One region of the Terrisporobacter glycolicus ATCC 14880 genome, then DNA from elsewhere that is predicted to be linked to it. Evidence: riboswitches for the same ligand, from Rfam matches in the RefSeq annotation. Region 1 holds a riboswitch; each other region holds the start of a gene.

The links. Region 1 has a riboswitch for cobalamin ahead of TEGL_RS17145 (ABC transporter substrate-binding protein). Riboswitches for the same ligand answer to the same signal wherever they lie in the genome.
Region 2: another riboswitch for cobalamin. It lies ahead of TEGL_RS06945 (hypothetical protein); the one in region 1 lies ahead of TEGL_RS17145 (ABC transporter substrate-binding protein).
Region 3: another riboswitch for cobalamin. It lies ahead of pcrA (DNA helicase PcrA); the one in region 1 lies ahead of TEGL_RS17145 (ABC transporter substrate-binding protein).
Region 4: another riboswitch for cobalamin. It lies ahead of TEGL_RS03310 (energy-coupling factor ABC transporter permease); the one in region 1 lies ahead of TEGL_RS17145 (ABC transporter substrate-binding protein).

Annotation. Positions count from the first base shown of each region.
Region 1 covers NZ_CP117523.1:3,503,044-3,511,544, reverse strand. Annotated here, with positions in the region: gene TEGL_RS17180 (HlyC/CorC family transporter) at 1-354, shown strand, start outside; gene ytvI (sporulation integral membrane protein YtvI) at 461-1,528, shown strand; gene yfcE (phosphodiesterase) at 1,574-2,176, opposite strand; gene TEGL_RS17165 (NAD(+)/NADH kinase) at 2,195-2,995, opposite strand; gene TEGL_RS17160 (YbaK/EbsC family protein) at 3,227-3,724, shown strand; gene TEGL_RS17155 (RluA family pseudouridine synthase) at 3,839-4,744, shown strand; gene TEGL_RS17150 (nucleoid-associated protein) at 4,768-5,781, shown strand; cobalamin riboswitch at 5,851-6,026, shown strand; gene TEGL_RS17145 (ABC transporter substrate-binding protein) at 6,149-7,057, shown strand; gene TEGL_RS17140 (FecCD family ABC transporter permease) at 7,041-8,063, shown strand; gene TEGL_RS17135 (ABC transporter ATP-binding protein) at 8,070-8,501, shown strand, end outside.
Region 2 covers NZ_CP117523.1:1,405,619-1,414,119, reverse strand. Annotated here, with positions in the region: gene TEGL_RS06950 (leucine-rich repeat protein) at 1-4,581, opposite strand, end outside; gene TEGL_RS06945 (hypothetical protein) at 4,737-5,612, opposite strand; cobalamin riboswitch at 5,729-5,920, opposite strand; gene TEGL_RS06940 (HAMP domain-containing sensor histidine kinase) at 6,149-7,741, opposite strand; gene TEGL_RS06935 (response regulator transcription factor) at 7,722-8,438, opposite strand; gene TEGL_RS06930 (lysylphosphatidylglycerol synthase transmembrane domain-containing protein) at 8,419-8,501, opposite strand, start outside.
Region 3 covers NZ_CP117523.1:222,101-230,601, forward strand. Annotated here, with positions in the region: gene TEGL_RS01320 (AAA family ATPase) at 1-416, shown strand, start outside; gene TEGL_RS01325 (hypothetical protein) at 434-2,221, shown strand; cobalamin riboswitch at 2,312-2,486, shown strand; gene pcrA (DNA helicase PcrA) at 2,802-5,042, shown strand; gene TEGL_RS01335 (M18 family aminopeptidase) at 5,054-6,346, shown strand; gene TEGL_RS01340 (peptidylprolyl isomerase) at 6,686-7,210, shown strand; gene TEGL_RS01345 (manganese-dependent inorganic pyrophosphatase) at 7,449-8,360, opposite strand.
Region 4 covers NZ_CP117523.1:639,274-647,774, forward strand. Annotated here, with positions in the region: gene TEGL_RS03285 (hypothetical protein) at 1-21, shown strand, start outside; gene TEGL_RS03290 (sensor histidine kinase) at 118-1,317, opposite strand; gene TEGL_RS03295 (response regulator transcription factor) at 1,317-1,991, opposite strand; gene TEGL_RS03300 (DUF4956 domain-containing protein) at 2,129-2,815, opposite strand; gene TEGL_RS03305 (polyphosphate polymerase domain-containing protein) at 2,809-3,558, opposite strand; cobalamin riboswitch at 3,711-3,887, shown strand; gene TEGL_RS03310 (energy-coupling factor ABC transporter permease) at 4,093-4,809, shown strand; gene TEGL_RS03315 (energy-coupling factor ABC transporter substrate-binding protein) at 4,809-5,138, shown strand; gene cbiQ (cobalt ECF transporter T component CbiQ) at 5,125-5,814, shown strand; gene TEGL_RS03325 (energy-coupling factor ABC transporter ATP-binding protein) at 5,817-6,647, shown strand; gene hemA (glutamyl-tRNA reductase) at 6,771-8,012, shown strand; gene hemL (glutamate-1-semialdehyde 2,1-aminomutase) at 8,023-8,501, shown strand, end outside.

The DNA.
Region 1 (8,501 bases):
CAAATGGCCATTGTAGTAGATGAATATGGCGGTACAGCAGGTTTAATAACAATAGAAGATTTAGTAGAAGTTATAGTCGGAGACATAGAAGATGAATTTGACGAGGAAGAAGATGAAATAGAAGTAATTAGTTCTAATGAGTTCCTTGTTGAAGGAAGTACTAAAATTAGCGACGTAAATGAAGTTTTAAATATTAACTTAGAATCTGATGAATTTGACTCTATAGGAGGATATATTATAGGATATATCAAACACATACCAGAAGAAAATGAACTTATAGAAGTAGATAGAGTTAAATTTAATATAGAGTCAGTAGACAAAAACAGAATAAAGAAAATCAGAATAATGTTATAGCAAATAAAGCACTGTTTTAAACAGTGTTTTATTTGTATTTTAAAATAAGACGAGTTTTGTATATAAAGATTATATTGAGCATATAATCAAGATAGAGAAGGGAATGATGTGTGTGTCTGTACTAAATAGATCCTTTTTATATAAGTTAAAAAATAATGTAATATTTTTTGTTATATATTTACTACTATTTTTATTAGTTGTAAAAACTTTTGGATATATAGCTCCGTTCTTTATAGCAGGTTTGTTAGCGGTTATTATAAACCCTATATCTGAAAAGTTAAAAAGAAAATTTAAAGTAAATAAAGGAATATCAACTTTGTTTTTAAGTTTATTAGGTGTTGGATTAGTTATATTCTTAGCTTCATTTTTACTAGTCAAAGGAAGCCAACAGTTAGTTTCATTTTTAAATAACATAGATAGCAATAGCTATTCATATTTGGGAACAATGATAAATGATTGGGTAAGCAACCTAGATAAATATGTGAACTATTTTCAGGGAATATCTAACAACAGTATAGACATTCAAAGTTTAGTAGCAAACTATGGGAAGAACCTTGCGGATATAGCTAAGACAATGTTAGCCAAGATAATAGATTTAGCAACATCTCTTCCCACAGTAGTACTTATAATAATAACATTATTTATGTCTACATATTTTATAGCTAAAGATTTTGATAAAATAGAGAATTCTTTTTTAAATATTTTTACAGATGACACAAAAGTAAAAGTACGTAGGGTAAAAAATGAAATAATGTCTTCAATAAAAGGGTACATAAAAGCATATACAATTTTAATGAGTATTACATTTTTAGTTATATGGATAAGTTTCTCAATATTTAAGATTCCTTATGGATTACCTTTGGCCATAATAGGCGCTTTACTAGATTTAATACCTTTCTTAGGTATAATTGTAATATTTGTTCCAGTTATAATTTATTACTTTGTTATAGAAAACTATTTTATTTCTATAGGAATAGCAATAGTATTTATAGGATTATCAATACTTAGACAAATATTAGAGCCAAAGTTAGTATCTGTAAATGTTGGAATAAGTCCATTGCTTACAATAATAGCAATATTTGTGGGTATACAAGTAGCAGGAATATTAGGAATAATATTCTTCTTAGGGTTATTAGTTATGCATGATATATTAGAAAAAGTAGATATACTATAAGAAAAGGCTAACTGAAAAGTTAGCCTTTTTTATTAATTATAATTTTTATTTGCAATCACATCCGTCTTCGCAATCACAATTATCAATTTCAATTATTTCTTTTGTATTTATATCTATTAGATTAATTTCTAATTCAAATTCATCTTCAATATTGTCATCATTTAATATTTCTATTGTTGCTACAGAATGTGTACCATCTTTTGGTATAGCAGTACTACCAGGATTTAGAATTATAATATCTCTATCTACAGATAATTCTTTTACGTGAGTATGACCTTGAATAAGTATATCTACACCTAATTCTCTAGCTTTATTTATTATATCTTCTCTTGATGATTGATATCCATGATCCATAAGTACACTAATATTGTCTATTTTTTTATGTACAAAAGGAGATTCAATTGGATGATTTATAACCATTTGATCTACATCAGCATCACAGTTACCTCTAACTATTGTAATATTATCTAGTTTATTTACTATTTCTATTACAGCTTTCGGGTTATATCCTTCAGGAAGATCATTTCTAGGACCGTGGTATAATACATCACCAAGATGAAGTAATATGTCACAGTCTGACAATGTATCCAATGCTTTTTCTAAATAAGGTAAACTTCCATGAGTGTCACTAAGTACTCCAATTTTCATATTCTTTCCTCCTATAATTTATAAGAATTTCTCACACACCCTACTCCAGAACTCATAATTTGATGTTCTAAGGAGCTTGATTTTTCTATCTGATATGGAAAGACTTATATTATCTATTTCATTAAAATTATACTCTAAACCATCTACCACGACTAGGGTAGAATTTTCAAACTCACATTCCGGAGATACATTAACAACGGAATCATGTGAACATATAATGCTTGATGTGAAACATCTATAGGCATTTGTGTTTATTGGTGATATGGGTGCAACTTGAATAACGTTTAAACTTGTGTCAACAATGCTACCACCTACGGCATAATTATAAGCAGTAGAACCAGCAGATGTTGATATTATTAAACCATCTCCACTAAAGTTTTGTACACGCTTATTGTTTATATCTAATTTTAGATGAATAGTTCTAGATTTATCCCCCTTAACAACAGCTTCATTTATGCCAAAAATATTAAAACAGCCATGGCTAGTGGAAACTTTAGTTTGAAGAAGAGGCAACTCTTGAGTTACATAATCTTCTTGCAAATAAGATTGAATAAAAGCATCTATATCCTTTGGAGTTATATCTGGAAAAAAACCTAAATGGCCAGTATTAATTCCTACTAAAGGTATGCTTGGAATATTATAATCTCGAATAGTTTGTAAAAAGCAGCCATCTCCACCTATAGATATTATTAATTCTGCTTTAGGATTATATTCATAGTCAACGTCAAATCCAACTTTAATTAATTTTTTATGTAAGATATCTCTAGTATCAAGAGATTTTTGTACTTTATTAGAATTTATTGTTATGATTCTCCCCATTGTTCCACCTCATTTATAAGTTGTATTATATCAAATATATGTAAATTTAGGAAATATTCTTTGTTATATAAAAACATGTTGTAATGTAAATATTTATACAAAAATAGATAAAAACCTCTATTTATTTTAATAATTTCAAAAATAGGGAATTTTCTTCTTTAAATAACTTTATATGATATACTTATTTTGGGAATAATTATAAGGAAATGCTGTAAATGGAGGTGTAAAATTATGTCGGTAGAAAAAGTTAGAGAATTTTTAAAAGAGTATAATAAAGATAATGATATTATGGAGCATGAGTTATCTTCAGCAACAGTTGAATTGGCAGCAGAGGCAGTGGGAGTTATTCCTGCTAGAATTGCAAAGACACTTTCCTTCAAAAATAAAGAAGGTGACAATGCCATATTAATTGTAACAGCTGGTGATGCTAAAATTGACAATAAGAAATTTAAAAGTGAATTTGGACATAAAGCTAAAATGTTGACACCAGAGGAAGTATTAGAATACATAGGCCATGGTATAGGCGGTGTATGTCCGTTTGCCATTAAAAATGATCAAGTAAAAGTATACTTAGATCTTTCCATGAAGAGGTTTGATACAATTTTCCCAGCAGCAGGAAGTAGCAATTCATCTATAGAATTAACTTGTGATGAGCTAGAAAGATTTTCTCATTCAGAGAAGTGGATAGATGTTTGCAAAGGATATGAAGAAATGGAAGAAGTGAAATAAATTTTATTAAATATTTAAAATCACACAAATTATGGTGTGATTTTTTTCTTTTACTTATATAAATATATGAAATTATGGTAAGATAAATAATATTAAATAAAAGTAGGTGAATACATGTTTAGAAAAGAAGATCAAAAATATAATGTTATTTCATACATAAATGAAGATGAAAATTTAACTTTAAAAGAAGTATTGTTGGATAAGCTAAACTTTTCAGTAAGATCATTATCAAAAATGAAAAGATATAAAACTGTAAAAGTAAATAATAAATATGTTAGGCCAGCAGATAAAATAAACAAAGGTGATTTAATTGAAGTCAAAATTGATGAAGATATGGCAGATTTTAAGCCACAAGATTTAAAGTTACCTATTTTATATGATGATTTTGATATAATAATGTTAAATAAACCACCATTTATGGTAGTTCATCCAACAAAGAGTCACTTCGAAAATACTATTGCCAATGGTGTGACACATTATGTTTTGGGAAAAAATGAAAATGTAAAAATAAGATTTGTAAATAGACTTGATATGAACACATCAGGCTTAGTTATTGTGGCGAAAAATCCTTATGCTCAATTTGTTTTATCCTCAGATATGAAAGAAGATAAAGTTGAGAAAATGTATATAGCTGTAGTAAAAGGTGTGGTTAAAGAAGATTTTGGTACTATAAATGAGCCAATATATAGACCTACTGATGATAGTATAAAGAGGATTGTTCATGAAGATGGACAGCCATCAGTAACACATTTTGAAGTATTACAAAGATTAAATGATGCTACAGTTTTAAAACTAAAACTAGAAACAGGAAGAACACATCAAATACGAGTTCACCTAAATCACATAGGTCATGGAATAATAGGTGATGAGTTATATGGGCATGTGGATGAAAAATTAATTAATAGACAAGCTTTACATGCTTTCAGTTTAAAGTTAAAGCAACCAAGAACTAGAGAAGATTTAGAGTTTAAGGCACCACTTCCAAAAGATATGGAAGAATTAATAGAAAAATTAAAATAAAAAATTCATGGAGGTTATTAGATATGGTTATACATAAGTATATTATTCATGTTCTTGATAGAAATAGTGAAAGCCCAATATTAAACGATTTTGAAGGAAAAAACAATATAGAGGTAGATAAGTTTTTCGAAAAAATAATTAATAGAGCAATAAAAGATGACGATTTAAGAAAGGCAGTATTTAAGGATTATAATGATAATATAATAAAAAATTGTTGTGAGCAAATAATCTACGATGATGACACTTTCGTCCATAATTCAAAAGAAATAGCTTCTTATTTATTTGATATAATGAAAAAATATGAAGATATAGACTCATGTGACTTGGCAATGTGTTTATATAGTGTGAAAGATGAAAAATATGTGGGAATAGTAAAATTAGATTATAAGAAACTATACACTCACTCTATAGAATTATTAGATGAAAAATTCAACATACAAATAATAAGTAATGAAATAGGGATTCCAGATACAGGAAGACAAAAACAATGTGCATTAGTTGGAATTAATGGAATAAATGATGAATTCCACTTAAGATTATTAGACAAAGATTCAGAAAAAGAAGAAGATCCAGAAAAAAAATCTAGATTTATAACTGAATTTTTAAATGCGGAGAAAGTTACAGATGATAAGTTTAATACAAAAACTTTTAAAACTACTGCAGACAACTGGATAACAAATGCCATGGGTAATAATATTAAAAAAGCAGAAGATGTTAGAAGTTTATTAAACTACACTTTAAAGGAAAAAGAAGAAGTAGATATAGAACAATTTGTGGAAAAATCAATAGATGATGACAATTTAAAAGAAAGTTTCAAAGAGTTAATGGTTGACAGGGGAATTGAAACTAATTTTAATATAGACAAAAAATGGGTTGAGAAAAAACTTAAAAAAAGAAGCATAAAAACAGACAATGGATTTGATATAAAAGGAAATCTTGTGGATTTTGAAGATCCTATGAAATATAGTGTTAGACAAAATGAAGATGGCACAGTTGATATAATAATAAAAAATGTAAGTTTCTATGAAGAAAAATAATTAAAATATTAATATTAGTTTTTAAACTTATAAAAACTAACTTTGAATATGCTACAATATATTCAGAAACAATTTTATATAAATTTAGGTTCTTAAAGATTAATAGGGAAAGAGGTGAAATTCCTCTACAGCCCCCGTTACTGTAATGTGGACGAAACTCAAAATACCACTGTGATTAAAACCATGGGAAGGTGAGGAGTAGGTTGATACTAAGTCAGGAAACCTGCCTAAATTAAAAAGTAAATTTCTTCGGGGTGAAGGAAGTATCTTAAAAGACATGTGATGATGTCAAAATATAGATATAGGAGCCTAGCCTTATGGTTAGGCTTTTTTTTAATTCTAAACTTATATGTATGGGGGAAAACTTATGAAGAAAAAATTATTACCATTGTTATTATGCTTAATAATGCTTTTTGCAGTAGCATGTAGTAACAATAAAGAGAAGACTGTGACAGACAGAGAAGGAAATGAAGTTAATATACCGACGAATATTGAAAAAATTGTATCTACAGCACCTTCCAATACAGAAATATTAGCAGGCTTAGGTGTGGGAGATAAAATTGTGTGCATGGACACATATTCAGAAGGTATAGAAGGTGTAAATAAAGATGCAAAGAAAATGGATTTTACTTCGCCAGATGCAGAGGCAATAATTGAATTAGATCCAGATATTGTTATAGCTTCAGGTTATAATAAAGCAGGGTCTTCAGATGATCCATTCAAATCCCTTAGTGATGTGGGAATACCTGTAGTTTACATACCTAGCAGTGATAGTATAGATGGAATTTACAAAGATATAGAGTTTATTTCTTCTATAGTTGATAAAAAAGATAAAGGTGAAGAAATAGTTTCTAATATGAAAGGTGAAATAGAAGAAATAGCTAAGGTTGGAAAAACTATAAAAGATAAAAAGAAAGTATATGTTGAAATAGGTCCAGCACCTAGTTTATATAGTATTGGAAACTCAACATTTTTAAATGAAATGATTGAACTTATAGGAGCAGAAAATATATTTAAAGATCAAAAATCATGGATATCGCCTAGTGAAGAGTCTGTAATAGATGCCAATCCAGATGTAATTTTAACTACAGTTAATTATGTGAAAAATCCAGAAAAAGAAATAAAATCTCGTGATGGATGGGAAAATATTAAGGCTATAAAAAATAATGAAGTTTATTATATAGATGCTGATTCATCTTCTCGCCCAACTCAAAATATAATAAAAGCTTTAAAGGAAATGGCTAAAGCCGTATACCCAGATGAATATAACAAATAGAAAAAAAATAGCCGTAAGTATAATTTCATTACTTGCAATTATTTGGTTAGGAACATCTATAGGAAGCTCAGATATAAGTATATTTGATACACTGTCCATAATAGGTAATAAAATGTTAAATTTACCTTTATCAGAAAATGTTACACCAAAACATATTTCTATAATATGGAACCTTAGATTACCAAGAGTATTATTAGCATTTTTAGTTGGAGGTTGTTTAGCAACTAGTGGAGCAGTAGTTCAATCTATACTAAAAAATGAATTGGCATCACCATATACCTTAGGTGTATCTTCAGGAGCTTCTTTGGGAGCTGGACTTATAATAGTTACAGGAATATCAATACCATTAATAGGTGGATTTACATTACCATTTATAGGATTTATTTTTGGATTAATTACTATGTTTTCTGTGATTGTATTTTCAACAAAAATAGATAAGACTATGTCAAATAATACAGTGGTTCTTGTAGGTATGGTTTTATCTTTATTTGTAAATGCATTATTAACTACTTTGACGGCGTTTTTTAGTAATGATTTAAAAAGTATAGCTCTTTGGCAAATGGGTAGTTTTGCAATGAGAGGATGGACTTACGTTGGATTAATATTGCCATTTTTCTTAGTTGGAATGTTAGGTGTATTTAAGTATACAAAAGAGATGGATATTCTTACATTTGGAGAAGAACAAGCCAAGGCCGTAGGTGTGGACACATATAAGGTGAAGAGAAAATTATTTGTTTACTGTGCAATATTAACAGGTGGGTCTGTAGCACTTAGTGGAACGATTGGATTTGTAGATTTAATTGCTCCTCATGTAGTAAGAAAGGCTTTTGGTTCAAATCATAAATATGTTATACCCATGTCATTTTTATTTGGAGGAGGTCTAATGGTAATAGCAGACTTAATATCCAGAACATTGTTTGCGCCAATAGAACTTCCGGTGGGAGCAGTTACAGCTTTAATAGGCGCACCATTTTTTGCCTATGTATATTTTAAAAAAGGAAGTTGATATTAAATGTTAGAAGTTAAAAATCTTTATTGTGGTTATGATGGAAAAGATATAATTAAGAATATCAGTTTTAATGTAAAAAATGGAGAAAACCTATGTATAGTTGGTCCTAATGGTTGTGGCAAAAGTACATTATTAAAATCTATAGCTAATATTATTGATTATAAAGGAAGTATAAAAATAGATAATAAAGAATCATTTATGCTTAGTAGAGTGGAATTAGCAAAAAAGGTTGGGCTTATGAGCCAAATATCTCAATTATACTTTCCCTATACTGTTTATGATACTGTATCCCTGGGAAGATACGCATATTCAAAGGGAGCTTTTTCAAAACTTTCTTATGAAGATAAACAAATAATTGTAGATAGTATGAATAAAGTAGGCGTATACGATCTTAAAGATAAGATGATTACAGAATTATCAGGAGGACAATTACAA
Region 2 (8,501 bases), 1.9 Mb from region 1:
ATCTTCTATTTCTACAACTTTTCTTCCTTTTACTTCTGATGGAATTATAACTTCTGTAACATTTTCATCCAACGGCTCTTTCACTGATAATGTTCCATCTTCTAATACTGTGTATCTTAATGTTTTATCTTCTATATATGCTACCTTAAAGTTTGCCACATACTCTATATTTTTATCTATCTCTACTTCGTATTCTGCATCTGTTGATACTATTTTATCTGCTCCTTTTACACTCCATCCTTCAAATTTATAGTTTTCATTTTCTATTGCTGTTAATTTATACTTTACTGTTCCTTTTTCTGTATCTTCACTTACTTTTTCTGCTGTCGCCTTTCCACCTTCTTCATCATTAACTGATACTGTTGCTACTGGCATTTTTACATCTAAGTCTATAAATGTATATTTATATTTTTTTGCAAATTCTTCTGCATATGTTCCTTTATATCCTTTTACCGTTTTTAATGCTTCGCAATATCTAAATACCATTTCAGGATATTCTATATTTGTCAAACTTTTTGGTAATGTTATTTCTCTCAGGCTTACACAATTTATAAACACTGAATCTTTTAGTACTGTTATTCCTTCAGGTATTTCTATACTCTCCAATGACTTACAACCATTAAACAATGATTTTGGTATTGTTTTTAATGATTTACTTGGTAGTTTTGCTGACTTCATGTTTTCACAACCGGCAAATGCTGATTGACCTATTACTTCTACTGTTTCTGGTATTTCTATACTCTCTAATAACATACAAGTCATAAATGCTCTTGCTTTTATTTCTTTTAACCCTTCGGATAATTCTACTTTAGTTAGTTCTTGACAAGAATAAAATGCTCTATCTTCTATTTCTACAACTTTTCTTCCTTTTACTTGTGATGGAATTATAACTTCTGTAACATTTTCATCCAACGGCTCTTTTACTGATAATGTTCCATCTTCTAATACTGTGTATCTTAATGTTTTATCTTCTATATATGCTACCTTAAAGTTTGCCACATACTCTGTATTTTTATCTATCTCTACTTCGTATTCTGCATCTGTTGATATTATTTTATCTGATCCTTTTACACTCCATCCTTCAAATTTATAGTTTTCATTTGCTATTGCTGTTAATTTATATTTTGCTGTTCCTTTTTCTGTATCTTCACTTACTTTTTCTACTGCCGCCTTTCCGCCTTCTTCATCATTAACTGATACTTTCGCTCTTAGTATTGATGTATCTTCATCATCTACACTTATTTCTATATCCGGCATAGTATTAAAATAAATATCATTATCTCCATATCCTGCATTAAAGTCTGGCGGTAGACCTTCTTCTGGTATACTACAATGAGTATTTAAAGGACTTCCCATATGCTCTGCATGTACTTTTCCTTTAGATAATTTATAAGTACCCTTTTTATCTATTGTAAATGTTAAAGGACTATTTACAGAATATTGCTTATGAGGACCTTCTATAGTTTCTCCGTTTAAGTCATATACTAAGTATGTTCTATCAGGGAAACCTGGGTTATATATAGCGGCCATTTTATAAATTGGAACTTCTAAATTTGTAAAGCTTACACTTGCTTTATCTCCTACTTTAAGCTCCTTACCTTTATTGCTATCATTAGATATGCTTATATCACTTTCCATAGCATCTAATACATAGTATACTACATTATCACCAGATGTCATTCTTACTATATTTCTACCAGTCTTAACTTTAATAGTATATGAACCATTTTTATCTGCTTCGTATTTTGTCCAATTATTTGCAAAATCACTATCCATATGTATTGGATCATGTGTTTCTACTGTAACACCCTTAGATGGTGTAAAATTATATTCTCCATATCCCTTACCTTTTACTACTGTTCCATCTGGATATGTTGTATCTCCAGTAAAATATACTGTATCGTATTTTGTCCAGTCTCTATTTCTTACTTTAAAATTAGGATCTATATCTCCTCTACTACCGCCTACATTTACTATAACTATTCCTGTTTGCTCCTTATCTATTGCGTTAAATCCATATATATTTGATTTATCAAATCCAGGGTTATTAGTTGCTTCTTGACCTTCAATTAAAGAATCGTATGTAAATTTAATTACTGCTATCCCATCTTTTTTACCAGTCATATTTACATATTTTCTACCTTCTCCACCTTTTTCTTCTATAGATAAGCATTCTTTTCCATAGATAACTTCATAATGTTTATCTGGTTCAAAGAATTTGTTTGAAACGGGACTTGTCATGCCCTGCCATACACGAAATGTCTCTAGTCTTTGGGTATCCCCCACATTCATATTTATATAGCTACCTTCGTCAACTATATTTGTATAGATATCATCCACCTTATATCGAGAATATGGATTTTCTTCATAGTCTTCTTTTTTTACTAAATCTATAGTAATAGCTTCTTTTACTTTCTCTGTATCTAAATAAAAATATGGTTTAGTTGTCTTAACATATTCCGTATCTCCTCCACCAGCTACTAACATATAGTTATTTGAAGGTACTTGGAATTTATAACTATCATATTCTTTGTTTGATGTATCTACTGATAGAGACTTAACTTCGAAAAGTTCTCTATATGCTTCTCCATATGTATTGTATAGATGAAGACCTGCCCCTTTATTTACTCTATATTCAACAGGATCTTCAGCTTTAGATTGTAAATAAACTTTGATTGTTCTAGTACTTGTACAATTTGATCCATTAAGTCTAGCGCTTACATATGCATATATTTGATCGCTTGAGTCACAATTTTGAGTAGTAAAACTATAATTTACATTATCATCTACTGGAGTAACTTTTATTTTATATTTCTTATCTTCTCCTTTAGCTTCTAACACATAATAATAATCCTGATATGTTTCCTCTTTATATCCTGGCTTTATATCAAGTACATTTCCATCTGGATCTGTTATTTCTATATTTACTTCATTACTATCTTTTTCATTTAATTTATTTTCGTTTATATATATTTCAAACGGGAAAAAAGTTTTTGATTGTTCTTCGTTAGTTTTTTCTACTTTGAACGTTCCTTTTCTTCCTATATTTTTTTCGTATCCATAAAAAATATATTTATATTCACCTGCTGTCAGATGGTAATATCCTTTCTCAAATCCATTACCATATTTTTCTCCCCAAGATTTTTCTACAAGTTCTTTTGGTTTTACTATTTCACCATACCTATTGTATACCTCTAAAGCAAACATATTATACCAATCATGACCTTCAATTTTATATGTATATGCTTTACCAAAAGTAGCTTTTACCTTCACATGGGAAGCAGGCATTTCAAATGTATATATATAGTTAATACCATCAGATTTATCTTGATTTATTTCTCTTTCTATATCATTTCCATCTTTATCTTTTATTTCCAATGTATCCATTGCAAAATTTTCATTTGGTTTTACAGTTAGAGTAACTTTTGTATTTAATTTACCTTCTTTTACATCTACTGATATTTGTCCATTTTCTGTATCTAAAGTCTTTATTTCATATGCTTTTCCATCATCTACTGATAGATTTAATATATAAGGTTTTGACGCTTTTCTTCCATCACTTGCTTTAAATTCTAGTTTATAATTTCCTGCTTTTTCTGGTTTAAATGAATAATTTGAATCTGCGTCAACTTCTTCATTATTATTAACTGATACTGTATATGTTAATTTGTCATTTTCCTCATCCCTAAATATTTTAGACAAATCTAGTAAATAAGTTTCACCTAAATTAATGCTTGCACTATCACTTTCTTTGTTAGGCACTGGAGCTGTGTTTGGTTTGATATTTGATTTTATTTTAAATGTATACGTACTAGATTTGATACTTGCATTTGAACCAGGCCAAGACTTATCACCACATATAACTATTATAGTTTCTCCATCTGATACTTTAATTTCTTCACTTCTTTTATATCCTTCTTTTGATGTATCTACATCTTCACCTTTATATACTCTTACTTGATAGTTTTTATTAGTCGCTGTAGGTTTTACATTTATTTTATCAGTATCTTCAAGTGTTAGTGTATATTCCTTCGTTTCACTGCTAAATTTAGGCGATAAACTTCCTTTACTAAAATCAATAGTTCTTAATGATGTATCATTTTTACTATAATCTCCACCTATATCTGCTCCAAAGTTAATAGTATACATTACTCTAATTTCATCATTAGCTTTTACCTTAAATGCCCCAAATCCTTGATTAACAAACCAATCATTTTTTGTTCCCATCCATCCTGAACTAGATCCACCGTCAAATTCTTTAAGTCCATTGATTTCACTTATGTAATTATTTTCTGCACCTGTTTGTGTAGCTCCTACACTATCTAATGCCTCAACTATTGCATCCATCATAGTCATATTGTCTTCAATTTTTACCCAATCATCTACTAAAGTTCCATCCCATGCTGCTCCATCTTTTTTAGAGCACGTAGTATTTTCTACTATCACATGTACTTTTTCTGTTAATACTTCTTCGGCAAAAGATTTTATTGATGATACTGTAGATAGGGTAAATACCATAATAAATGCAAGAAAAGAACTAACAAATTTTTTAATTAATTTCTTAGTGTTTTTATTCCTCATATTACTCCCCCAAATTAAAATATTATAAATATATAAAAGGGTGCTATAAGAGCACCCCATTTATAACAAACTTTCATTTATGTAATAAATCTATACTTTCTCTTATTGTAATAATATTTTATATATTTATTAGCAAAAATGATCTAATTGTATAACTATTTATTAGGTAGCTCTGACAAGTTTTCTGGGAATTGTACTCTATAGTCTCCATATGCCCAAACAACAGTTTGTCCTGATTCCACATCAAATGTTTCCCCACCAACTTTTTCAGAAACATCTACCATTTTTTGTTCAGATGTTGCAGTTCCAGTAGAATCATACACTCTATACATCCAACCAAGTTCATTTTCCATATATGTATAGTTTTTATTATTTATAGTCACATTCTTTAAGAATTCACTTCCCCACTGTACATCATAAGTAAAACTATCAGCTACCACTGATATTGCATCCATTGCTGTTGGATAATTTATTTTAGATTTTACAGCACTTGTTGATACATTACCTGTATTAGTCTTTAAAAATTTAAAGCTACCACTTGAAGCATCATATGCTCTTACATTTACACCTGAAACATCTTGTTGTGCACTAGTTGGATTTAATACTACAGTAAAGTCCATATATCCATTTGTTTTATTTGTTGCTTCTACAACTGCCACTCCTGCATTCTTTGACTTATCAATCGTAGCATTTCCCTTAGCTGCAAATTGATTGGCTACTGATTCTGGAGCTTGTTTGCTAACACTTACGGCATCTGTACTTCCTTGTACAATATTCCAATTAATAGAATCTGCATCTGCTAAATTATTAAAAAGACTTGTTCCATACCAATTACTTGTTGCACCTTGAACCATTAAAGCTTGATCCTTTGTTCCACTTCCTTTCTCAACAGTATAATTATAATCAGTATTATAATTAGTCAAATTAGGATACTCTGTGAAAAAATCAGTTGCAAATGATGTTGCCCCCATAGATAACATTATAGCTGCCGCCATTCCTGTTGTTGCAAATTTTCTAAATCTTTGGTTCATAAAAAACATCCCCTTCTTTATTAAAAATAATATTTTTTATAATGAAGATTAATTTACATATAATTATCAAAAATCACATGCAAAATAAATCTCCGATTATGCCTTCGGAAACTTTCACCATAAGCTTATAATATGCCTGTATTCTGACTAAAGCTCAAACCTACTCTTTGCTCCTTCCCAGAGATGCTTCCAGTGGTAATAGCAAATTTCGTAACTTATTACAGCAGGGATAATCTGTGGCGGAATCTCACCGCACTTCCAAAATAAAAAATATTTTTTATTTTTCTACATATATTATATATTTACATTATTATTTTTTATTATCTATAATATTGAATGAGTTTACAAATTATTACCTTATACTTATTATACAATATATTTACTGAAACTTAAGTATAGTTATTTTCTAACCAAGTAGTACTATGATAGTAATACCTTCTACATACTTCAAAATATAGTACTTATATTTTTATATAATTAAAAACGCTAGGTATTAAAATTCATACCTAGCATCAATAAATATTTTTAATTGAAATTTAAACCTCTCTTGGAAGTATAATTTCAAATTCTGTTTTATAATTTTTTCTAGCGTCCACAATTTTTATACTTCCGCCGTGGGCTTCTACTATTTTTTTACTTATGGCAAGGCCCAGTCCTGAGCCTTTTGTTGTACGAGATTTTTCTCCCACAACAAATGGGTTAAAAATATTCTTACGTATTTCTTCGGAAATTCCATATCCATTGTCTGCAATGTTTATTTTCACTTTATCGAAATATTCTTCTATTTCAAATAATATACATAATTCTTTTTTATTATGCTTTAGTGAATTTGATATAATATTTTCAAAAACACGTTTTAGTTGAAATCTATCTAACTTACAATAAATAGGATCATCTGGTATATCCGCTTCCAGCTCTACTCCATTTATATCTAATTCTTCGTATTTTCCTGCAAGATAAACTCTACCATATTCACATAAATCTATTTTTTCAAATAAAAATTTGTAGTCTGGGTGTTCTAATTTGCTGTATTCATAAAAAGTATTAATCAATTCATCTAAGTGATCTGCTTTTTTATATATAGTCATTAGATATTGATCTTTTTCTTCTTCTGAGACTATATTATCACAAACAGCTTTCGAATATCCCTTTATAACGGTTATTGGCGTTTTTAAATCATGAGATATATCAGCAAGCATTTTTTGTTTTTCTTCTTCTAAACTTTCACGCTTTTTCTCACTATTATACAACTTCCTTGACATATCATTAAAACTACTACAAATATCACAAAATTCCTGTGGTCCATCGTAATCTAAATAATTTTCACGCTCACCGTTTTTAAACTTAACAATGGCTTCATTTAAAATATTAATAGGTCTTTTTACTTTATGATTAAGCCAGGTTATAAATATTATAATTAGAATAATATATATTAGTATAAATAATGCAAATGCGCATATACCAGTAATTAAAATCTTTTTGTATATTTCATTAGTAAGAGAAGGAGTATTGATTAAAAGCGTTAGCTTCTTATTATCTTTGTCCTTAAAAGAATATTTTCTAATATCATATCCTTTTAGATAAGTTCCTGTTAAATATTTAAACTCATTTTTAGTAAAAGATTTTCTAGTATCTCCTGTATTTGTATATATTAAATTTAATTTATCATCTACAACGTAAATTTTATTATGAATATCGTCATTTTCATCATAATAAGTTATTGATACTGATATGTTTTGTTTATTTTTATCATTTTTATATTTTTGAATATCAATATAAGGATCATCATAATAATCATGTATACAACTTAGCTCTCCCTTTGTAAATTCTTTATTGAATTTTCCAGGCTCACTCTCATATATAACCTTATTATTTTCATCTAATAATTGAATGAAAGTATATTTACCAGCTAATTTTTTTATACGCGATTTATTAATTCCATTGTTACCATTCTCTGTAATCAAACTTGCATAATCCACTAATTCATTAATTCTAGGTTCACTAATAACATCTTTTATTCTATGATTTATACCATGTAATATACATATAATAGAAATTATAATAATGCCTGTAAAAGCAATATAATTTCTAACTAAAATAGTGAAAAATTTACTTTTCTTTTTTCGCAATTTTATATCCAATCCCTCTCACAGTTTTTATATACTTAGGATTTTTAGAATCATCTTCAACTTTTTCACGCAATCGAGAGATATGAACCATCATAGTATTATTGTCACTTTCAATATAATCTCCATTAATTGCTTCACATATCTGCAACTTTGTATATACTTTTCCTGGTGTTTTCATAAGAAGAGCCAAAATTTTATATTCTGTAGGTGTTACTACAACTTCTTCTCCTTTTTTATAAAGAGCTAACTTTTGGGTATCTAAAATTAAGTCGCCTACTATTAATTGTCTTTCTTCATCTTTTGGCACTACTACTTTATTAAAATCATAAAATCTTCTTAAATTAGAATTAATTCTTGCAACTATTTCCAATGGATTAAATGGCTTTGTTATATAATCATCTGCACCTAAATTTAATCCCATTATCTTATCATTATCTTCATTTTTAGCCGATAAAATTATTATTGGAATAGTATATTTCGATCTTATTCTCATGGTTAATTCATAGCCATCCATTTTTGGCATCATAATATCCATTACTACTAAATCAACTTTTATATTTTCTATTATCTGTAATGCGTCCAATCCGTTCTGAGCAGAAATCACTCTATGTCCATCATTTTCAAGATAAATTTTTAGTAGTTTTATTATATCTATATCATCTTCTACAACAAGTATATTATATGTCAAAATTTTCACCTCTTCTTTTTCTCGTAACTTTGATGTAATGATTCCCTCTAATGTTTAAAAGATAAGTAGCTG
Region 3 (8,501 bases), 760 kb from region 1:
GATTTATAGGTACTATGAACTATGAATATGCAGGTACAAAGGAATTAAACGAGGCTTTAGTTTCTAGATTTTTAGTAATAGATATTCCAGCAGTAAATGAAGATAAATTAATGATGATTTTAAAAAGAGAATTTCCTTGTACCGATGAGGAAAAATTAAATCAATTTGCAGGAATTTTTTTAGACTTGCAACTAAAATCTCAAAATGGAGAAATATCTACAAAGGCAATAGATTTAAGAGGATTAATAGGTGCTCTAAAAACTATTAAAAGAGGACTTAGACCAACTCTTGCCATTAATATGGGGCTTACAGGAAAAACTTTTGATGTTTATGAAAAAGAAATTGTGGATGACATTATAAGAACAAGAATACCAGAAAAATGGGAAAGTAAAGATTTATTTCCTAATTTAAAATAACCTGAAGAGGTGATAAAATGAGTGGAAATACTAATTGGATATATAATAATTATGAATTTGAAAATAGAGTAAATAATTTGGCTTGGACAGTTTCTGGTATGTATGATGAAGATATAGATTCAAGTGAAAAAGATTATTCATCTAAAGATGTTTCTTTGTATTTTGGTATAATTGCTGGAGCAAGAAGGAAGTATTTAGACTGGAATATAATAAAAAAATATATAATGAGTAGAATAAAAAAATCCTACGATAAAGATATTTTATACACTTTAATTGAACTTGTTCTTAACTCTGTAGTAGAAGATAAAGTAATAAATGAAAGACCAGGTGTGGAGGAAATAAGAAGTAAAGCATACAAAGATGTTCTTGTGAATTATAGTAAAATCCACAAAGAAGATATACTACAGACTTTAAGATATACATTTATTCTTCAAGCTATGAATAGACATCCTGCAGTAGATGGTTTGACAAGAAGAATAATGAAAGATATAAAATCTATTGATTGTAACGATAATTTAATGAATATCTTAAAAAAATTAGATGAAATTTATTTAACTTACTTTGAATTTATAATAAACTCTCAAAGAGAAATTTCACAAGGAAATGAGCACGATATAAAAAATGTAAATGTGGACTTTGATACTTTCTCAGATTTTATGTACGAAGAGCTGTATATGGATGAAGAAATAGAAATCATAGAAAGTGAAATTAATAATATAAGTAATACCATGCTAGTAGAAAACTTAGGTGAAATGGGTAGTGGAGATCTAAACAAATCAAAAAATAGAGTAATCTATGTGGATGAAGCTATGGCTCAAAAAATCTATGATAAGGTGGAATACTATTATGGCAAAGCATTTCTAAGTGAAAGTGAAATAAGAAAAATTGAAACTAAACATTGCAGAGATGTACATGAAGGGTGTAGAGTTCATTTTACAGATGGAGTGTTACGTAGTGAATGTAACAATGCCTTTCAGTTAAAATACGTTACGAGACAAAAAGAAAATAATTTATACAAGTATAGAGATAATATTAAACTACATAAAAGAAGTATTAATAAATTAAAAGAAAGTATATCAAGAATATTAATAGAAGAAAGTGCAATCGACAGAGTTTATTCCGACGGAGGAACTATTTGTGCAAACAGAGCCTGGAGAATAGGAAGGAGTAACAATACAAAAGTTTTTTATAAGGATATAAGAAATGAAAAAGGAAAGTATGTTATAGATATATTACTTGATGCAAGTGGTTCACAAAGTAGAAATCAGTTTAATGTAGCAATACAGGCATATATAATTGCTACCGCCCTTACATCAATTGGTATTCCAAATAGAGTTATGGGATATTTGAGCTTTTTAGATTATACCATCTTAAAAAGATACAGAGACTATAATGATAATATCTATTCTTGCGAAAATATATTTGAATATTTTGCGGCAGGAAATAATAGAGATGGATTAGCAATAAAGGCAGCTAGTGGCGCTTTACTAGAAAGAGAAGAAGAAAATAAAATACTTATAATACTTAGCGATGGAAAACCAAATGATGTGAAAATAGGAAAAGATAGATCCAGAAGCTTAAGAGGAGAAGCATCTTACAAAGGAATGGTAGCAGTAAAAGATACAGCTTTAGAAGTTCGAAAGGCGAGAAAGCAGGGTATACTTGTATTAGGAGTTTTCACTGGAAAAGAAAAAGATTTAGAAGCGGAAAAAGTAATTTATGGAAAAGATTTTATTTATACCAAGGATATAGAAAGATTTTCTGATATAGTTGCTATGTATTTGAAAAAAATAATAAAAAATTAAGATATTTTAGAAAAATATGTAATAAAATAATTAGTAAAAATTAACAAATAATCTTATTTATGTGTTACAATTATCTTAGTTGAAAATTAAATTAATTAAAATATTTTAGGTTCTTAAACTAAGATTAATAGGGAAAAAGGTGAGATACCTTTGCAGCCCCCGCTACTGTAATGTGGACGAAACTTTTGACCACTGTGGAAACATGGGAAGGGAAAGGAGTAGAATGAAGCAAAGCCAGGAGACCTGCCTATAATATAAAGTGATTTCTTCGGGGTAGGAGAAATATCTTAATAAAAATTTTTATTTGAAGATATTGTGCCTAACTTGGAGTTAGGCACTTTTAGTTCTTATAAACTTAAATAAGCCCTCAACCTATTTTATTTCAAAATAGTTTGAAAATAGAATAACCCTTAACCTATGCCTTAGGATTCTCCAAAGTCCTAAGGCCTTTTTTTAATGATAATTTGCAGGTTAAGTATTTTATATTTTATTCATGGGAATTATTATAGTATTATGGAGTTTGAAGAAAAAATGGAATTAGATTAAAATATATTTATATGAGCATTATAGGAGGATATATATGATTTCAGATATAATAGAAAAATTAAATCCAGCTCAGAGAGAAGCGGTAGAAAATACAGAAGGACCTGTTTTAATACTTGCTGGAGCTGGATCGGGAAAGACGAGAGTTTTAACTACTAGAATCGGTTATCTTATGGAAGATAAAGATGTTAAAGCTGAAAATATTTTAGCTATAACATTTACAAATAAAGCAGCCAATGAGATGCGAGAAAGGGTAGAAGAAACTTTAGAAGGAACAGATACTAAAGAAATGTGGATTACAACATTCCACTCTTGTTGTGTTCGTATTCTTAGAAAAAGTATAAATAAAATAGGCTATAATAGAAGTTTCGTAATTTATGATAGTCCAGACCAAGTTACTTTAATTAAGGACTGTATGAGAGAACTGGATATTAGTGATAAGGCATTTGATCCTAAATATGTATTAAGTTGTATATCTAATGCAAAGGATAAATTATATTCTCCTAAAAAGTTCTTAAAATTAAACGAAGGTGATATATCTAAAACAAAGGTAGGAGAAATCTATGCACTGTACCAAGATCGTTTAAAAAGAAATAGTGCCTTAGATTTTGATGACTTAATAATGAAAACAGTTGAGCTGTTTAAAGAATGTCCAGATGTATTAGATTTTTATAGAAATAAATTTAGATACATAATGGTAGATGAATACCAAGACACTAGTAAAGCACAATATGAATTAATAAAATTATTAGCAAAACAACATCAAAATATTTGTGTTGTTGGAGATGATGACCAAAGTATTTATGGCTGGAGAGGTGCTGACATAAGAAATATCCTAGAATTTGAAAGGGATTACGACAATGTTAAAATAGTAAAGCTTGAGCAAAACTATAGATCAACACAAGTAATACTAGATGCAGCCAACCATGTTATTGCAAATAATACAGAAAGAAAAAGAAAAAGACTTTGGAGTGACAAAAAAGAAGGGCAACTAATAAAAATCCAATTGTCAGAAAATGAAATTGATGAAGGTGATTTTATAGTAAATACTATTTCATATATGAAGAGATATGAAGATAGAGATTATAAAGATTTTGCCGTTTTATATAGAGCCAATGCACAAGCACGTTCTGTAGAAGATGCATTAAATAGGGCTGGTATACCATATAATATTTATGGTGGTATTAAATTCTATGAAAGAAAAGAAATAAAGGATATTATAGCTTATCTTAGAGTAATACAAAACCCTCAGGATGATATATCTTTAAAAAGAATAATAAACGTTCCTAGAAGAGGAATAGGCCTTAGAACTATAGAAAAAATAGAAGATAGAGCCAGTTTAAAGGAAGAAAGTATTTATTCTGTATTAATTGATATAGAAGATAACTCAGATATATCAAGAAAAGCTAGATCTAGTATAAGTGAATTTGTAGATTTAATGTCTACATTAAGAAGTTTTACAGACGTATATAGTGTTAGTCAAGTTATTGAAAAAGTATTGGATGTGACAGGATACAAAGAAGAATTATTAAAAGAAAAAAATAATGAAGGTGAAGATAGACTAGAAAACTTAGAAGAACTTATATCAGTAGCTTTAGAGTTTGAAAGCTCAAGCGATGAAAAGAGCTTAGAAGCATTTTTAACAGGAGTGGCTCTTAGTGCTGAACCAGATAGCGAGGAAGAATCTGAGGATAGAGTTTCTTTAATGACAATACATTCATCAAAAGGTCTTGAATTCCCTGTAGTATTTTTAGCAGGAATGGAGGAAAAAATATTCCCAATTTCTAGAGCAATACAATCAATGAGGGATAGTGACATAGAAGAAGAACGAAGACTTTGCTATGTTGGAATAACTAGAGCAAAAGAAGAACTATTCTTAACTTTAACAAGAAAGAGAACTTTATATGGAAGAACGAATCCTTCAATTGCATCTAGATTTATAGAAGAATTACCAGGTGATTGTATAGAAAGATTAAATAAAGATCAAAAAGAATTATCTTTCTCAAAGGCAAATTATAATATTCTTGATAAATATACTCAAAAATATAAAATGAATAATATGAATAAGGTTGAAGTTGCTAAAAAAGCAAATGCTACTATAAAAAACACATCGAATGAAAGTAATATAGACGACTTAAAACTTGGAGCTAAAGTACATCATCCTAAGTTTGGTCTGGGAACAGTAGTTGCCCTAAAAGGCCCAGATGTGACTATAGCTTTTGATAACCAAGGTATAAAAACTATAAATAAAGAATATACAACTTTAGACTTAGTTTAATAGGAGGAGTTATGAAAAAACAATTTGCAGAGAATTTAATAGATTATATTTATGATAGTCCAACTGCATTTAATGCAGTTGAGACTAGCAAAGATTTATTATTAAAAAATGGATTTAATGAATTGAAAATGAATGAGAAATGGCAACTTAAGGTTGGTGGAAAGTATTTTATAACAAAAAATTCATCTTCACTGACAGCCTTTGTAATAAACTCTGACAATATGCAAGATGGATTTAGGATAATAGGTTCTCACAGTGACTCACCAACCTTTAAAATTAAACCTAATGCGGAAATAGCTGTAGAGAGTACGTATTTAAAATTAAATACTGAAAGTTATGGTGGTGCTATACTAAGTACTTGGTTTGATAGACCATTGTCTATTGCAGGTAGAGTAGTATTGAAATCTGAAAATGTATTATGCCCGAGAGAAGAGATAATAAATATAAATCGTCCAATTTGTATAATACCAAACATAGCTATTCATATGAACAGAAGCATAAATGATGGATATAAGTTTAATAAGCAAAAAGATACATTACCTTTAGTTGGATTAATTAATGATACTTTAGAAAAAGATAATTTTCTATTAAAAGAAATAAGCAAAGAACTAAATGTAGATAAAGAAGATATTCTTGATTTTGATTTGTATTTATATGAATATGAAAAAGGACATATAATTGGACCAAATGAAGAATTTATATCTTCTTCTAGACTTGATAACTTATCTATGGCTCATGCTAGTTTATATGGATTAATAGGCTCAAAAGGTAAAAATGGCATAAATATAGCTTCTATATTTGACAATGAAGAGGTAGGAAGTTCTACGAAGCAAGGAGCTGACTCTAATATGTTACTAAACTTATTGGAACGAATTTGTATAAGTTTAGGGAAAAATAGAGAAGAATTCTTTTCAGCTATTTATTCATCTTTTATGATATCTGCAGATTTAGCTCATGCTCTTCATCCAAATTTTGTTGAAAAGCATGATCCAACAAACAAGCCTATTATGGGCTGTGGGCCTGTAATAAAAATTAGCGCAAATCAAGCCTATACAAGTGATGCTTTTTCATCAGGAGTATATAAAAATATATGCGAAAAATGTGGAGTAAAATATCAACAATTTGTGAATCGATCTGATGAGCGAGGTGGATCTACAATTGGTCCAATTTCATCAACACATTTAGATATTAATTCTGTGGATATTGGTAGTCCAATTTTATCTATGCATTCAGTAAGAGAACTTGGAAGTGTAGAAGATCATTTTAATATATACAAGACGTTTGTCGAATTTTATCAAATATAAAAGAATAATGGTGAAAAATTCTGTAAATTGTCAGTAGGAATGTGGATAAGGTCTGAATAAAATGTTAATAAGTTGTAGATAAGTGGATAACTATGTGGATAAGACAGTGACAAAATATAATGTTTTAATTATATATATAAATAAAAACTTTGCAATGTGGTAAAAAACTTTTGAATTTAAGGGATGTGGATATTGTGGATAAAATGCCAAGATATCCACAGAAATATTAATGATTTGTTTTTAAATATGGTAAAATAATAATAGAGTAGTTATTTTTTTACAACTTAGTATATAATAATATATGAAAATACATAACAATCAAAGAAAGAAGGTAAAAGTATGGAAAATAAAAATCCTATAGTAACTATAGAAATGGAAAATGGAAAAACTATAAAAGTTGAACTATATCCTCATATAGCTCCTAATACAGTTAATAACTTTATAAGCTTAATAGATAATAACTACTATGATGGAATTATATTCCACAGGGTGATAAGAGGATTTATGATTCAAGGTGGATGCCCACAAGGAACTGGAATGGGTGGACCAGGATACTCAATAAAAGGTGAATTCAATAGCAATGGATTTGCAAATAACCTAATACATGAGAGAGGGGTAATCTCTATGGCAAGAACTATGATGCCAAATAGTGCAGGATCTCAATTCTTCATAATGCATAAAAATTCTCCACACTTAGATGGCCAATATGCTGGATTTGGTAGAGTAATAGAAGGTATGGATGTAGTAGATGAAATAGCTGATACTCCAGTTGATAGAGGAGACAGACCAAAATCTGATCAAAAAATAAAAACTATGACAGTTGAAAAGTTCGGAGTTGACTATCCAGAAGTGGAAAAAATGTAATAAATGTAATAAATAGAAATAAATACTATTTACAACTTGTGTTATATGATTTACAATATTTAAAGTAAATCCTAAAAACATAAACACAAACACCAGAAGAAATAAACCATTGTAATAATAAACAAAAAATTATTTTATAATACTATTATTATGAAATAATGATTTAAAAATAAAAAATGACACAGATTAATCTGTGTCATTTTTTATTTTTAATTAATTGTATTTCTATATAATTAAATTATATATTTTTAACTGCATCAGTTAACTTAGGTACTAATTGTTTCTTTCTTGAAACAACACCTTCAGCAAATACACCTTGAGTAGCATTTACACTGAAAGCTTCAGATATTACTTTATCTTCACCTTTGTATATTAAATAAGAACCTTCGTTTATTATATCAGTTACAGCAAGTACTAACATATCAAACTCAGTTGCATTTATATAAGCTAAGAATTCTTCTTTTTTAGATAAAACAGCATCTATATCTAAAGTCATAACTTGTCCTATACCAACTTTTTTACCGCTCATATCGAATTCTTTAAAGTCCATGTTTACTATTTCTTCTATAGAAAATCTTTCTAAAGAAGTACCTGCTTTAAACATTTCCATTCCATATTTTTCGTAGTCAATCTTAGCTATTTCAGCTAATGCTAAAGCAGCTTCCTTATCTTTTTCAGTAGTAGTTGGTGATTTAAATATTAAAGTATCTGATAATATTGCAGATAATAATAATCCAGCTATTTTATAAGGTATTTCCACATTATTTTCTTTATATAAGTTGTATATTATTGTACAAGTACATCCAACAGGCATCATTCTTACTGATATTGGAAGATCAGTAGAAAGGCATCCTATTTTGTGGTGATCTATTACTTCTACTAAATTAGCTTCTGCTATTTCATCTGCAGTTTGTGCAACTTCGTTATGATCTACTAAAGCAACATATTGTCCTTTTATTGCCCCAGCAGGTAAAACCTCAGGTGCATCTACTTTAAAGTAGTCTAAAACAAACTTAGCTTCTTTTCTAGGCTCTTCTAAAGCATAAGCTTTAGCTTCAATACCTAATTGGTTTTTTAAATATGCTAATGATATTGCTGAGCATATTGAATCAGTATCAGGGCTTTTATGTCCGAAAACAAATAAACTCATATGTAAAACTCCTCTCGTAAATTACTAATAGTAATTAATTTATTGTATTTTTATTAAAATTACATATGAAAGTTAATATGTAATATTATTTTATATAACAATAATTATATCAAAATCTTGGTAAGAGTGACAACAATCTTA
Region 4 (8,501 bases), 1.2 Mb from region 1:
GATGAAGAACAGGAAGAATAGCTTTATTAATGAAGAAAGACTGTATGAAAATTAAATTATATACAGTCTTTTATAATATATTTATATAAAATAGCCAATTAAAAATAGATTTTATTTTTACAAAGAAAGAGGTAATTCCACCGTAAAGGTTGCATCTTTATTAAAATTACTAGTAGCATAAATTTTTCCTTTATGCTGTTCAACAATAGATTTTGCAATTGACAGACCTAGTCCATATCCACCAGTTTCCCTATCTCTAGAATCATCTACTCTATAAAATCTTTCAAATATTTTATTTAGCTTATCCTTAGGAATACCATCTCCAGTATTTTTTATTATTAATTTAGCTTTATTTTTATCTGTAATTAATACAACAGAGATAGAGCCACATTTATTTGTGTATTTAACTGCATTATCCATAAGAATACTAAGCAATTTTTTTACACTATCATCATTACCATTTATCATGATATTTTTACTTATATTAGTTTCTAGTGTGATTCTATTTTCAAAAATAACAGCATCAAAAGTTAAAAGCATACTATATACAATATTGCTAAGATTCATATTTGAAAATATTAATTTATTTTCCTTCACATCTAACTTTGCAAGAGAAAGCATTTCATTTACTAAATCAGACATTCGATCTGACTGAGAATCAATATACTTAATCCATTTAGATTGATTTTTTATTGTATCTTCAGGGTTGCTCATTAATAATGAAGTATTTGTTTTAATTATGCTTAAGGGCGTTTTTAACTCATGAGAAGCATCTGCAATAAATTGCCTTTGCTTATTAAAAGTTTCCTTAATAGGTTCGATGCTTTTATTAGTAAGAAAAATACTTATTATTAGTAGAATAACAAGGCTTATGGATCCAGCTAAAACAAAAATCTGTATTAATCTTATTTTTAAACTTTCCTCTGAGGATATATTTAAAAGTACAATTTTTGAATAATTTCCAAATGACCTTTTTTCATATTTATAAGTATAATCATCTATTTTAGTTTTGCCCCTATCCTTAGTATTTTTATAAATACTGTTTATACAGTTTTGTAATTTTGCAGCAGTCATGTCGTAATTGAGATGAACAAAGTAATTTGTTATACTTCCACTATTATCAAGTTCTACAATGATATTTCCATTATTAGGTTTTTGTTTTGGAGCATTATTCATAAGTGAATCAATAGTCATATTTGTTTCCCTGTTAATGCTATGGTTGGTCATAAAATAGAGAAATCCAAAAATACTTATAAAAACTACAGTTAGCAAAGTCATATTTATTAAAATAAATCTTGTTTTTAGTTTTTTAAACATTATTGCTCCTCCAGTTTATATCCAGCTCTTCTTATGGTTGTGATTTTAACAGAAGAGTTAATAAAAGTTAGTTTTTTTCTAATAAAGGAGATATAAACCTCTATGTTATTGTATTCAACATCAGAATCAAATCCCCAAAGTTTAGTGATTAAATCATCTTTACTTACAATATTTTTAGGTCGTTGCATAAAATAGTTTAGTATTTCAAACTCTTTTTGAGTGAGAGTTACTTTAGCATCTTTACAACTTAAATCGTAATTGGATATATTTAAATTAATATCACCATAACTTAATAAATTATCATTTATTACTTCACCTTTTCTTCGTGAAATTGCTCTAATTCTTGCTAATAATTCCTTTGGATCAAAAGGTTTTGCTAAGTAATCATCCGCGCCTAAATCAAGACCAGTGACTTTGTCATCAACGGAGTCTTTGGCCGTTAATAAAAGTATAGGTGTTGAAATATTTTCTTTTCTAAGTTTATTTAAAATTTCCAATCCATTTAGTTTAGGAAGCATTATATCCAAAATTATTACATCATAAATGCATGTTAGAGCGTATTCCAATCCGTTTTCTCCATCATAAACTGCATCAACACTATATTTATTGTTAATTAATATTTGACTTAAGGCTTCAGAAAGTTGTTTTTCATCTTCTACTAATAAAAGTTTCAATATATTTTCCTCCAAGAAGCTTCAACTTGAGCAAGGTCTTTATTCAAAGTTTAAAGGTGCCTACACATCTCTAAGATAAAGCGAATTTTATTATATTATACAACAAAACCCCTTAAAAAATTTTAAGGGGAAACAAATTAATTATCACCATAGCTTGTACTAGAAAGGGTAAGGGTAATATTTAAGTTACCATTTCTACATCTCAATTCATCTAAAAATGACTTTTGATTTACATCAGGCTTAAGGTTAATTAAATAGCTTAATTCAAATAAAGAGCCAAAGTCTCTTGTTCTAACGCGTTCTATATTATAAGAAGCAGTATAATTATCTAATATTTCTTCAAAGACACCTTCATAATTTAAATCTTCAGGTATAGTAATTTTTAATTGCATAGTTTTATTTTTAGGCTCTGTAAACTTAGTTATATGTAAGCCTATCATTACCGCAGATAATATTAATGTAAATAAAACAGCATAAGTAATATATCCCATACCACAAGTAAGGCCAATGGCTAAAGTAAAGAATATATATGCAATATCTTTTGGGTCTCCAGGTGCACTTCTAAAACGAATTATGGAAAATGCTCCTGCTAAAGAAAAAGCTCTAGCTACATTGTTGCCAACAAGTAAAATAATTATAGATATTATTACAGGCAGCATAATTAAAGTTGTACTAAATCCTGAGTTATAATTTGATTTTTTGTTTGTTTTCATATAGACCACGCTAATTAAAATTCCTAAAACTATAGACGTGGTTATTACTATAAGAGAATTGGTCAGAGTAAAGGATTCTCCAGTTGTTGATGCGATTATTGTTTCTAACATATCTCAGCTCCTATTTCATTATTTTCTTTATTACTTAAGCAATATTTCATAAATTCATTACCATATTTTGAAAAATGAGTTGGATAAATTTCCAATTCAGATAAAATTCTTGTAAACCATAAAGGTATGGCACCTAATATTTTTACTTCCATAAGGTATTTTCCTTCTCCAACTACATCTTCACCAAAACTACCTTCTTCCAAGTGAAGGTGATTTCTTCTAGTTAAAACCCTTGAATCAAAAGTAACTCTAAATTCAGGATTATCCTTGCAAAAGAAAGCATTTCTATCATAAGAAATAAACACAGTAGGATAAACTTTTGTATTATTAAGATAGTACTCTATTTCACTAAGAACCTGATTATCCATGTAATCTTCAACTAGGGGTGTTTTATTATTATAAAGAAATTCATAAGCATCACCTAAGGAAAGAGAAAGTCTTCTTTTACTAACGATACCGTTGATTTTCTTCTTTAGCTCCAAGAATACTTTATCATTAGTATTAGTTGGAACCTTATAACTTCTTAGTCTAAGTTTTTCTTTATAATATGGTTTTGATATGGAATGTCTTATGACATCACTATTTTTTGTATCATAATAGATGTTATAGATACTATAAGTATTGTTGTTTTGGCAAAATTTATCATGGTTCATATAATCCAGAAGTTTTGGAAGTATCTCATTATATTGGCCCTCTGATATTAAAAATTTTTTCTCATAGCGTTTAAATGATTTTATTGCCATATTTATCACCTCTTTAGCAATGTATTTTATAATATGAGTATAATAATTTAACCTTAAAAGAATCTTAAAGATAAATTTTTAACATATTTTTATTAAAATAAATTTTTCTTATGGAATATAAACATAATTTGGTATAGAATTAAATTGTAAGAATAATAAAAAATATTTTAGGTTCTTTAACGATTAATAGGGAAAGAGGTGAAACCCCTCTACAACCCCCGTTACTGTAATGTGGACGAAACTCAGCAAACCACTGTAGTATGAACTATGGGAAGGTGAGGAGTAGAATGAAGCTAAGTCAGGATACCTGCCTAAAATATCAAAAGAAATTTCTTCGGGGTGAAGGAAGTATCTTATTAGAAAACATTTTATGTTGGAAATTAAAAGATACGAACCTGGCCTTTTGGTTAGGTTTTTTTAATTATCAACAAATAAGGAAACATAATATTTAGTTACAACAAGAAAACCTAGTTAAATGAATCAAAATAATAAGATATACACCCTAAAAATAATTAAAAGGGAGATGTATGTAGTATGAAAAAAAGTAATGTAAAATGGTCATTAATAGCAGCATTTATGCTAATGATCACACCAGTAGTCTCAAATGCAATGCACATCATGGAAGGTTTTTTACCAGTAAAATGGGCAATAATTTGGTGGGTAATATTTATTCCATTTTTCGTAGTAGGACTTAAAAATATTGCTAAAATAGTTAAAGAACAACCTAAAAAGAAATTATTATTAGCTCTTTGTGGAGCCTTCGTCTTTGTATTATCAGCATTAAAAATTCCATCAGTTACAGGAAGTTGCTCACATCCAACAGGTGTAGGACTTGCGGCAATATTATTTGGACCTAGTGCAACAGTTGTTTTAGGTACAATAGTATTATTATTCCAAGCATTGTTATTAGCTCATGGTGGAATTACAACTTTAGGAGCAAATGCTTTTTCAATGGCAATTGTAGGGCCATTAGTTTCTTTTGGAATATGGAAGCTATGTAAGGACAAAATGGATAAAAAAGTTGCAGTATTTTTAGCAGCAGCCTTAGGTGATTTGTTAACATATACAGTAACATCATTCCAATTAGGTCTTGCTTTCCCGGATCCAGCAGGTGGATTTATGGCTTCGGCAGTAAAATTCCTAGGAGTATTCTTTGTTACTCAAGTACCTATAGCAATAGCAGAAGGATTACTTACAGTTATAATTTATAACTTTATAACTGAAAATGAGGAGAGAGAGGTGTTAGCATAATGCAAAGTTCAACAACAAAAAAGTCTAGTAATATGAAGTTAACTGTGATTTTGTTTCTATTAGTTTTAGCTATAATTATTGTTCCATTAATAACTCAAAAAGGTGCGGAGTTTGGAGGAGCAGATGGAGAGGCAGAAGGTGTAATAACTGAGATAAATCCAGAGTATGAGCCATGGTTTAGTAGTTTAGTAGAACCTGCAAGTGGGGAAATTGAAAGTTTACTATTTGCATCGCAAGCAGCACTTGGAGCAGGAATAATAGGATATTATATAGGAACTACTAGAACTAAGAAAAAAATGAGAGAAGAAAGTTTAAATGATAATAGATGATTATGCTTATAAAAATAAGCTATCTAAAGTAAATCCAAATATGAAATTTGCCATAGGCATGCTACTACTAATTTTATCTTTAATTAATCCTTACAATTATATATCCTTATTGGTTATAGGTATAATGAGTTTTGTTATAGTTGGAATTGCAAAAATTGAATTTAAAGATTATATTCATTTTATTAAAATTCCCTTGGTATTTTTAATTTTAAGTATAATTATGATACTTTTAAATTTTTCTAAAGATAAAGAATCATTATTATACAGTATAAATATAGGAAGTTTATATATAGGTGTTTCAAATGAATCAATAGTATCATCAACACGTTTATTTTTTAGAGCATTATCATGTTTGACTTGTATTTATTTTATAATGCTTACAACACCTTTTAATCAATTAATATTTGTATTTAAAAAACTACATTTACCAGATATAGTTTTAGAAATTTCCATGTTAATGTATAGATTTATATTTATATTTATGGAAGAAGTTTCAGATATAAGAAAATCTCAAGAACTTAGATTTGGATATATAAATTTGAAAAATGGATATAACTCTTTTGGGTTATTAGTAAATATGTTATTCAAAAGGATGATGATAAGATATGATGAGATGAGTATAGTTTTAGATATGAAGCTTTATGATGGCACATTTTATATTGTAGAGGAAGATTAATAATGTTTAAAATAAATAATTTAACATATCAATATGACAAAAAAAGAAAAGCCTTAAATAATATAACTATGGATTTTAATAATGGTGATATTATTGGAATAATAGGTTCAAATGGATCTGGAAAGTCCACATTATTTAATAATTTAATGGGGATTTTAAAAGCTACACAAGGAGAAATATTATATAAAAACAGTCAGCTTAAATATGATAAGAAAAGTTTATACAATTTAAGAAAAGAAGTGGGTATAGTGTTTCAAGATCCAGAAAAACAAATTTTTTATTCAATGGTATATGATGACTTGGCCTTTGCTCTTAGAAATATTGGTATGGATGAAAAAACCATAAAAGCTAGAATTAGCAAAGCTCTAGAAGCTGTTAATGGTGAAGAGTTTATAGATAGACCAGTACATAGTTTAAGCTTTGGCCAGAAAAAAAGAGTGGCGATTGCATCAGTAATAGCTATGGAAAATAACCTTGTTTTATTAGATGAACCAACAGCAGGTTTAGATCCAGAAAGCACAAGAGCGATTGTAAACATAATTAAAACAATGTACGAAAAAGGAAAGAAAATAGTAATTACTAGTCATGATATGAATTTGATTTATGATATATGTGATTATGTATATGTACTAAATCAAGGAAAAATAATTAATGAAGGTAATGTGGAAGAAGTATTTATTGATGAAGAAAAAATAGAAGAAGCAGGCTTAGAACTTCCGTGGCTTGTAAAACTTAATAAGAATATGAACTTGCCTTTGTTTAGAAAAGAGGAAGATTTATATAATTATTGGAGTGAAAATATGGGAGTTAATTTAAATAAAATAGCTAAATAAAAAATACGATATAAAAAAATAGATTAAATCCATATTTTGCTATAAATATGGATTTTTTTTATTTTTCATGATAGAATTTAACTCTCTAATAAATAAAGAAACAAACGAATATGGAGGTAGAAAATGAATATTGCAGTTGTAGGTATAAATCATAATTTATCACCTATTAGCATTAGGGAAAAAGTATCCTTTACTGACGCACATAAAATAGAAGCAATTAATATACTTTTAGATAAGGATATTGACGAGATAGTAATACTTTCTACTTGCAATAGAAGTGAAATTTATATTAGCTGTGATAATTTAGAAAAGGGTGTTGAAATAGTTAAAAATTTTTATGAAGAATTTTTTGAGTTAGATAACATTAAAGAATATTTATTTAGCAAAAAGAGTGAAGAAGCAATAAACCATTTGTTTATTGTAACCTCGGGGTTAGATTCCCTAGTTCTTGGAGAAGACCAAATTTTAGGTCAAGTAAAGGGTTCACATGAGTTCGCCATGAAATTAGGAGCTACTAAAAAATTTTTAAATAAACTATTTAGAGAAGCTATTACAACAGCAAAAGAAGTTAAAACTATAACTAAAATTTCTGAGCAGCCTTTATCCATAAGTTATATAGGTATAAAACTTTTAAAAGAAAAAATAGGTAGCTTAAAGGATAAGAATATATTAATAATAGGTTTAGGCAAAATGAACCTATTAACAATAAAGCACCTAGAAGAAGAAACGGTGGGTACCATCTATATTGCCAATAGAAGTGTAGATAAATTTAAAGAAATACAAAATAAATATAGTAATATAGAATATGTGCAATACAAAGATAGATACAATATTTTACGAGAGAATAAAATAGATATAGTGATAAGTGCAACGTCAGCACCACATTTAGTTATTAAATATGAAGATATGCCTATTATAAATAATCATATTTATTTTATGGATTTAGCGTTGCCTAGAGATATTGATTTTAAAATTAATGAATTAAAACATGCCAAAGTTTATTGTATTGATGATTTAAAAGAGATACAGCATAAAAATGATAATATGAGAATTAGTTTATCAAAAAAAGCTTATGAAATAATCAATGAAAAAATAAAAGAGTTTATTGTATGGGTAGATGTTTCCAATATAGATCCAACTATTCAATCTCTCAATAACAAATGTTTTGAAATAAAAGAGGATACTCTAGACTATATTTTTAGGAAAATTGATTTAAATCAAAGAGAGCAAAAAATAATTGATAAAATGTTAACTTCAGCATTAAAAAGACTAATTAGAGAGCCTATTATTAATTTAAAACAAGCAAAAAACAAAGGCAAAAGAGAAGAATATATAAAGACAATAGAAGAATTATTTGCTACTTAGGAGGAAACATATGAAACATACTAAATCTGAAGAGTTATATAAAGAAGCTGTAAAATACATACCAGGAGGAGTAAATAGTCCTGTAAGGTCCTTTAATTCTGTTGGGATAAGTCCAATATTTGCAAAGAAAGCACATGGAAGTAAAATTACAGATGTGGATGATAATGAATACATAGATTATATTTGTTCTTGGGGGCCATTAATGTTAGGTCATAGTAACGAAGAGATATCTAAAGGTATAGGTGAAATGATTGCTAGTGGAACAAGTTTTGGTTTAGCAACTGAGATTGAAGTTGAAATGGCAAAATTAATAGTTGACGCTTATCCAGCAATAGATCAAGTTCGCATGGTTAACTCAGGAACAGAAGCAACTATGAGTGCATTAAGAGTTGCTAGAGGATTTACTAAAAGAAATAAAATAGTAAAATTTGAAGGATGTTATCATGGTCATTCGGATGGTCTACTAGTAAAATCGGGATCAGGAACAAT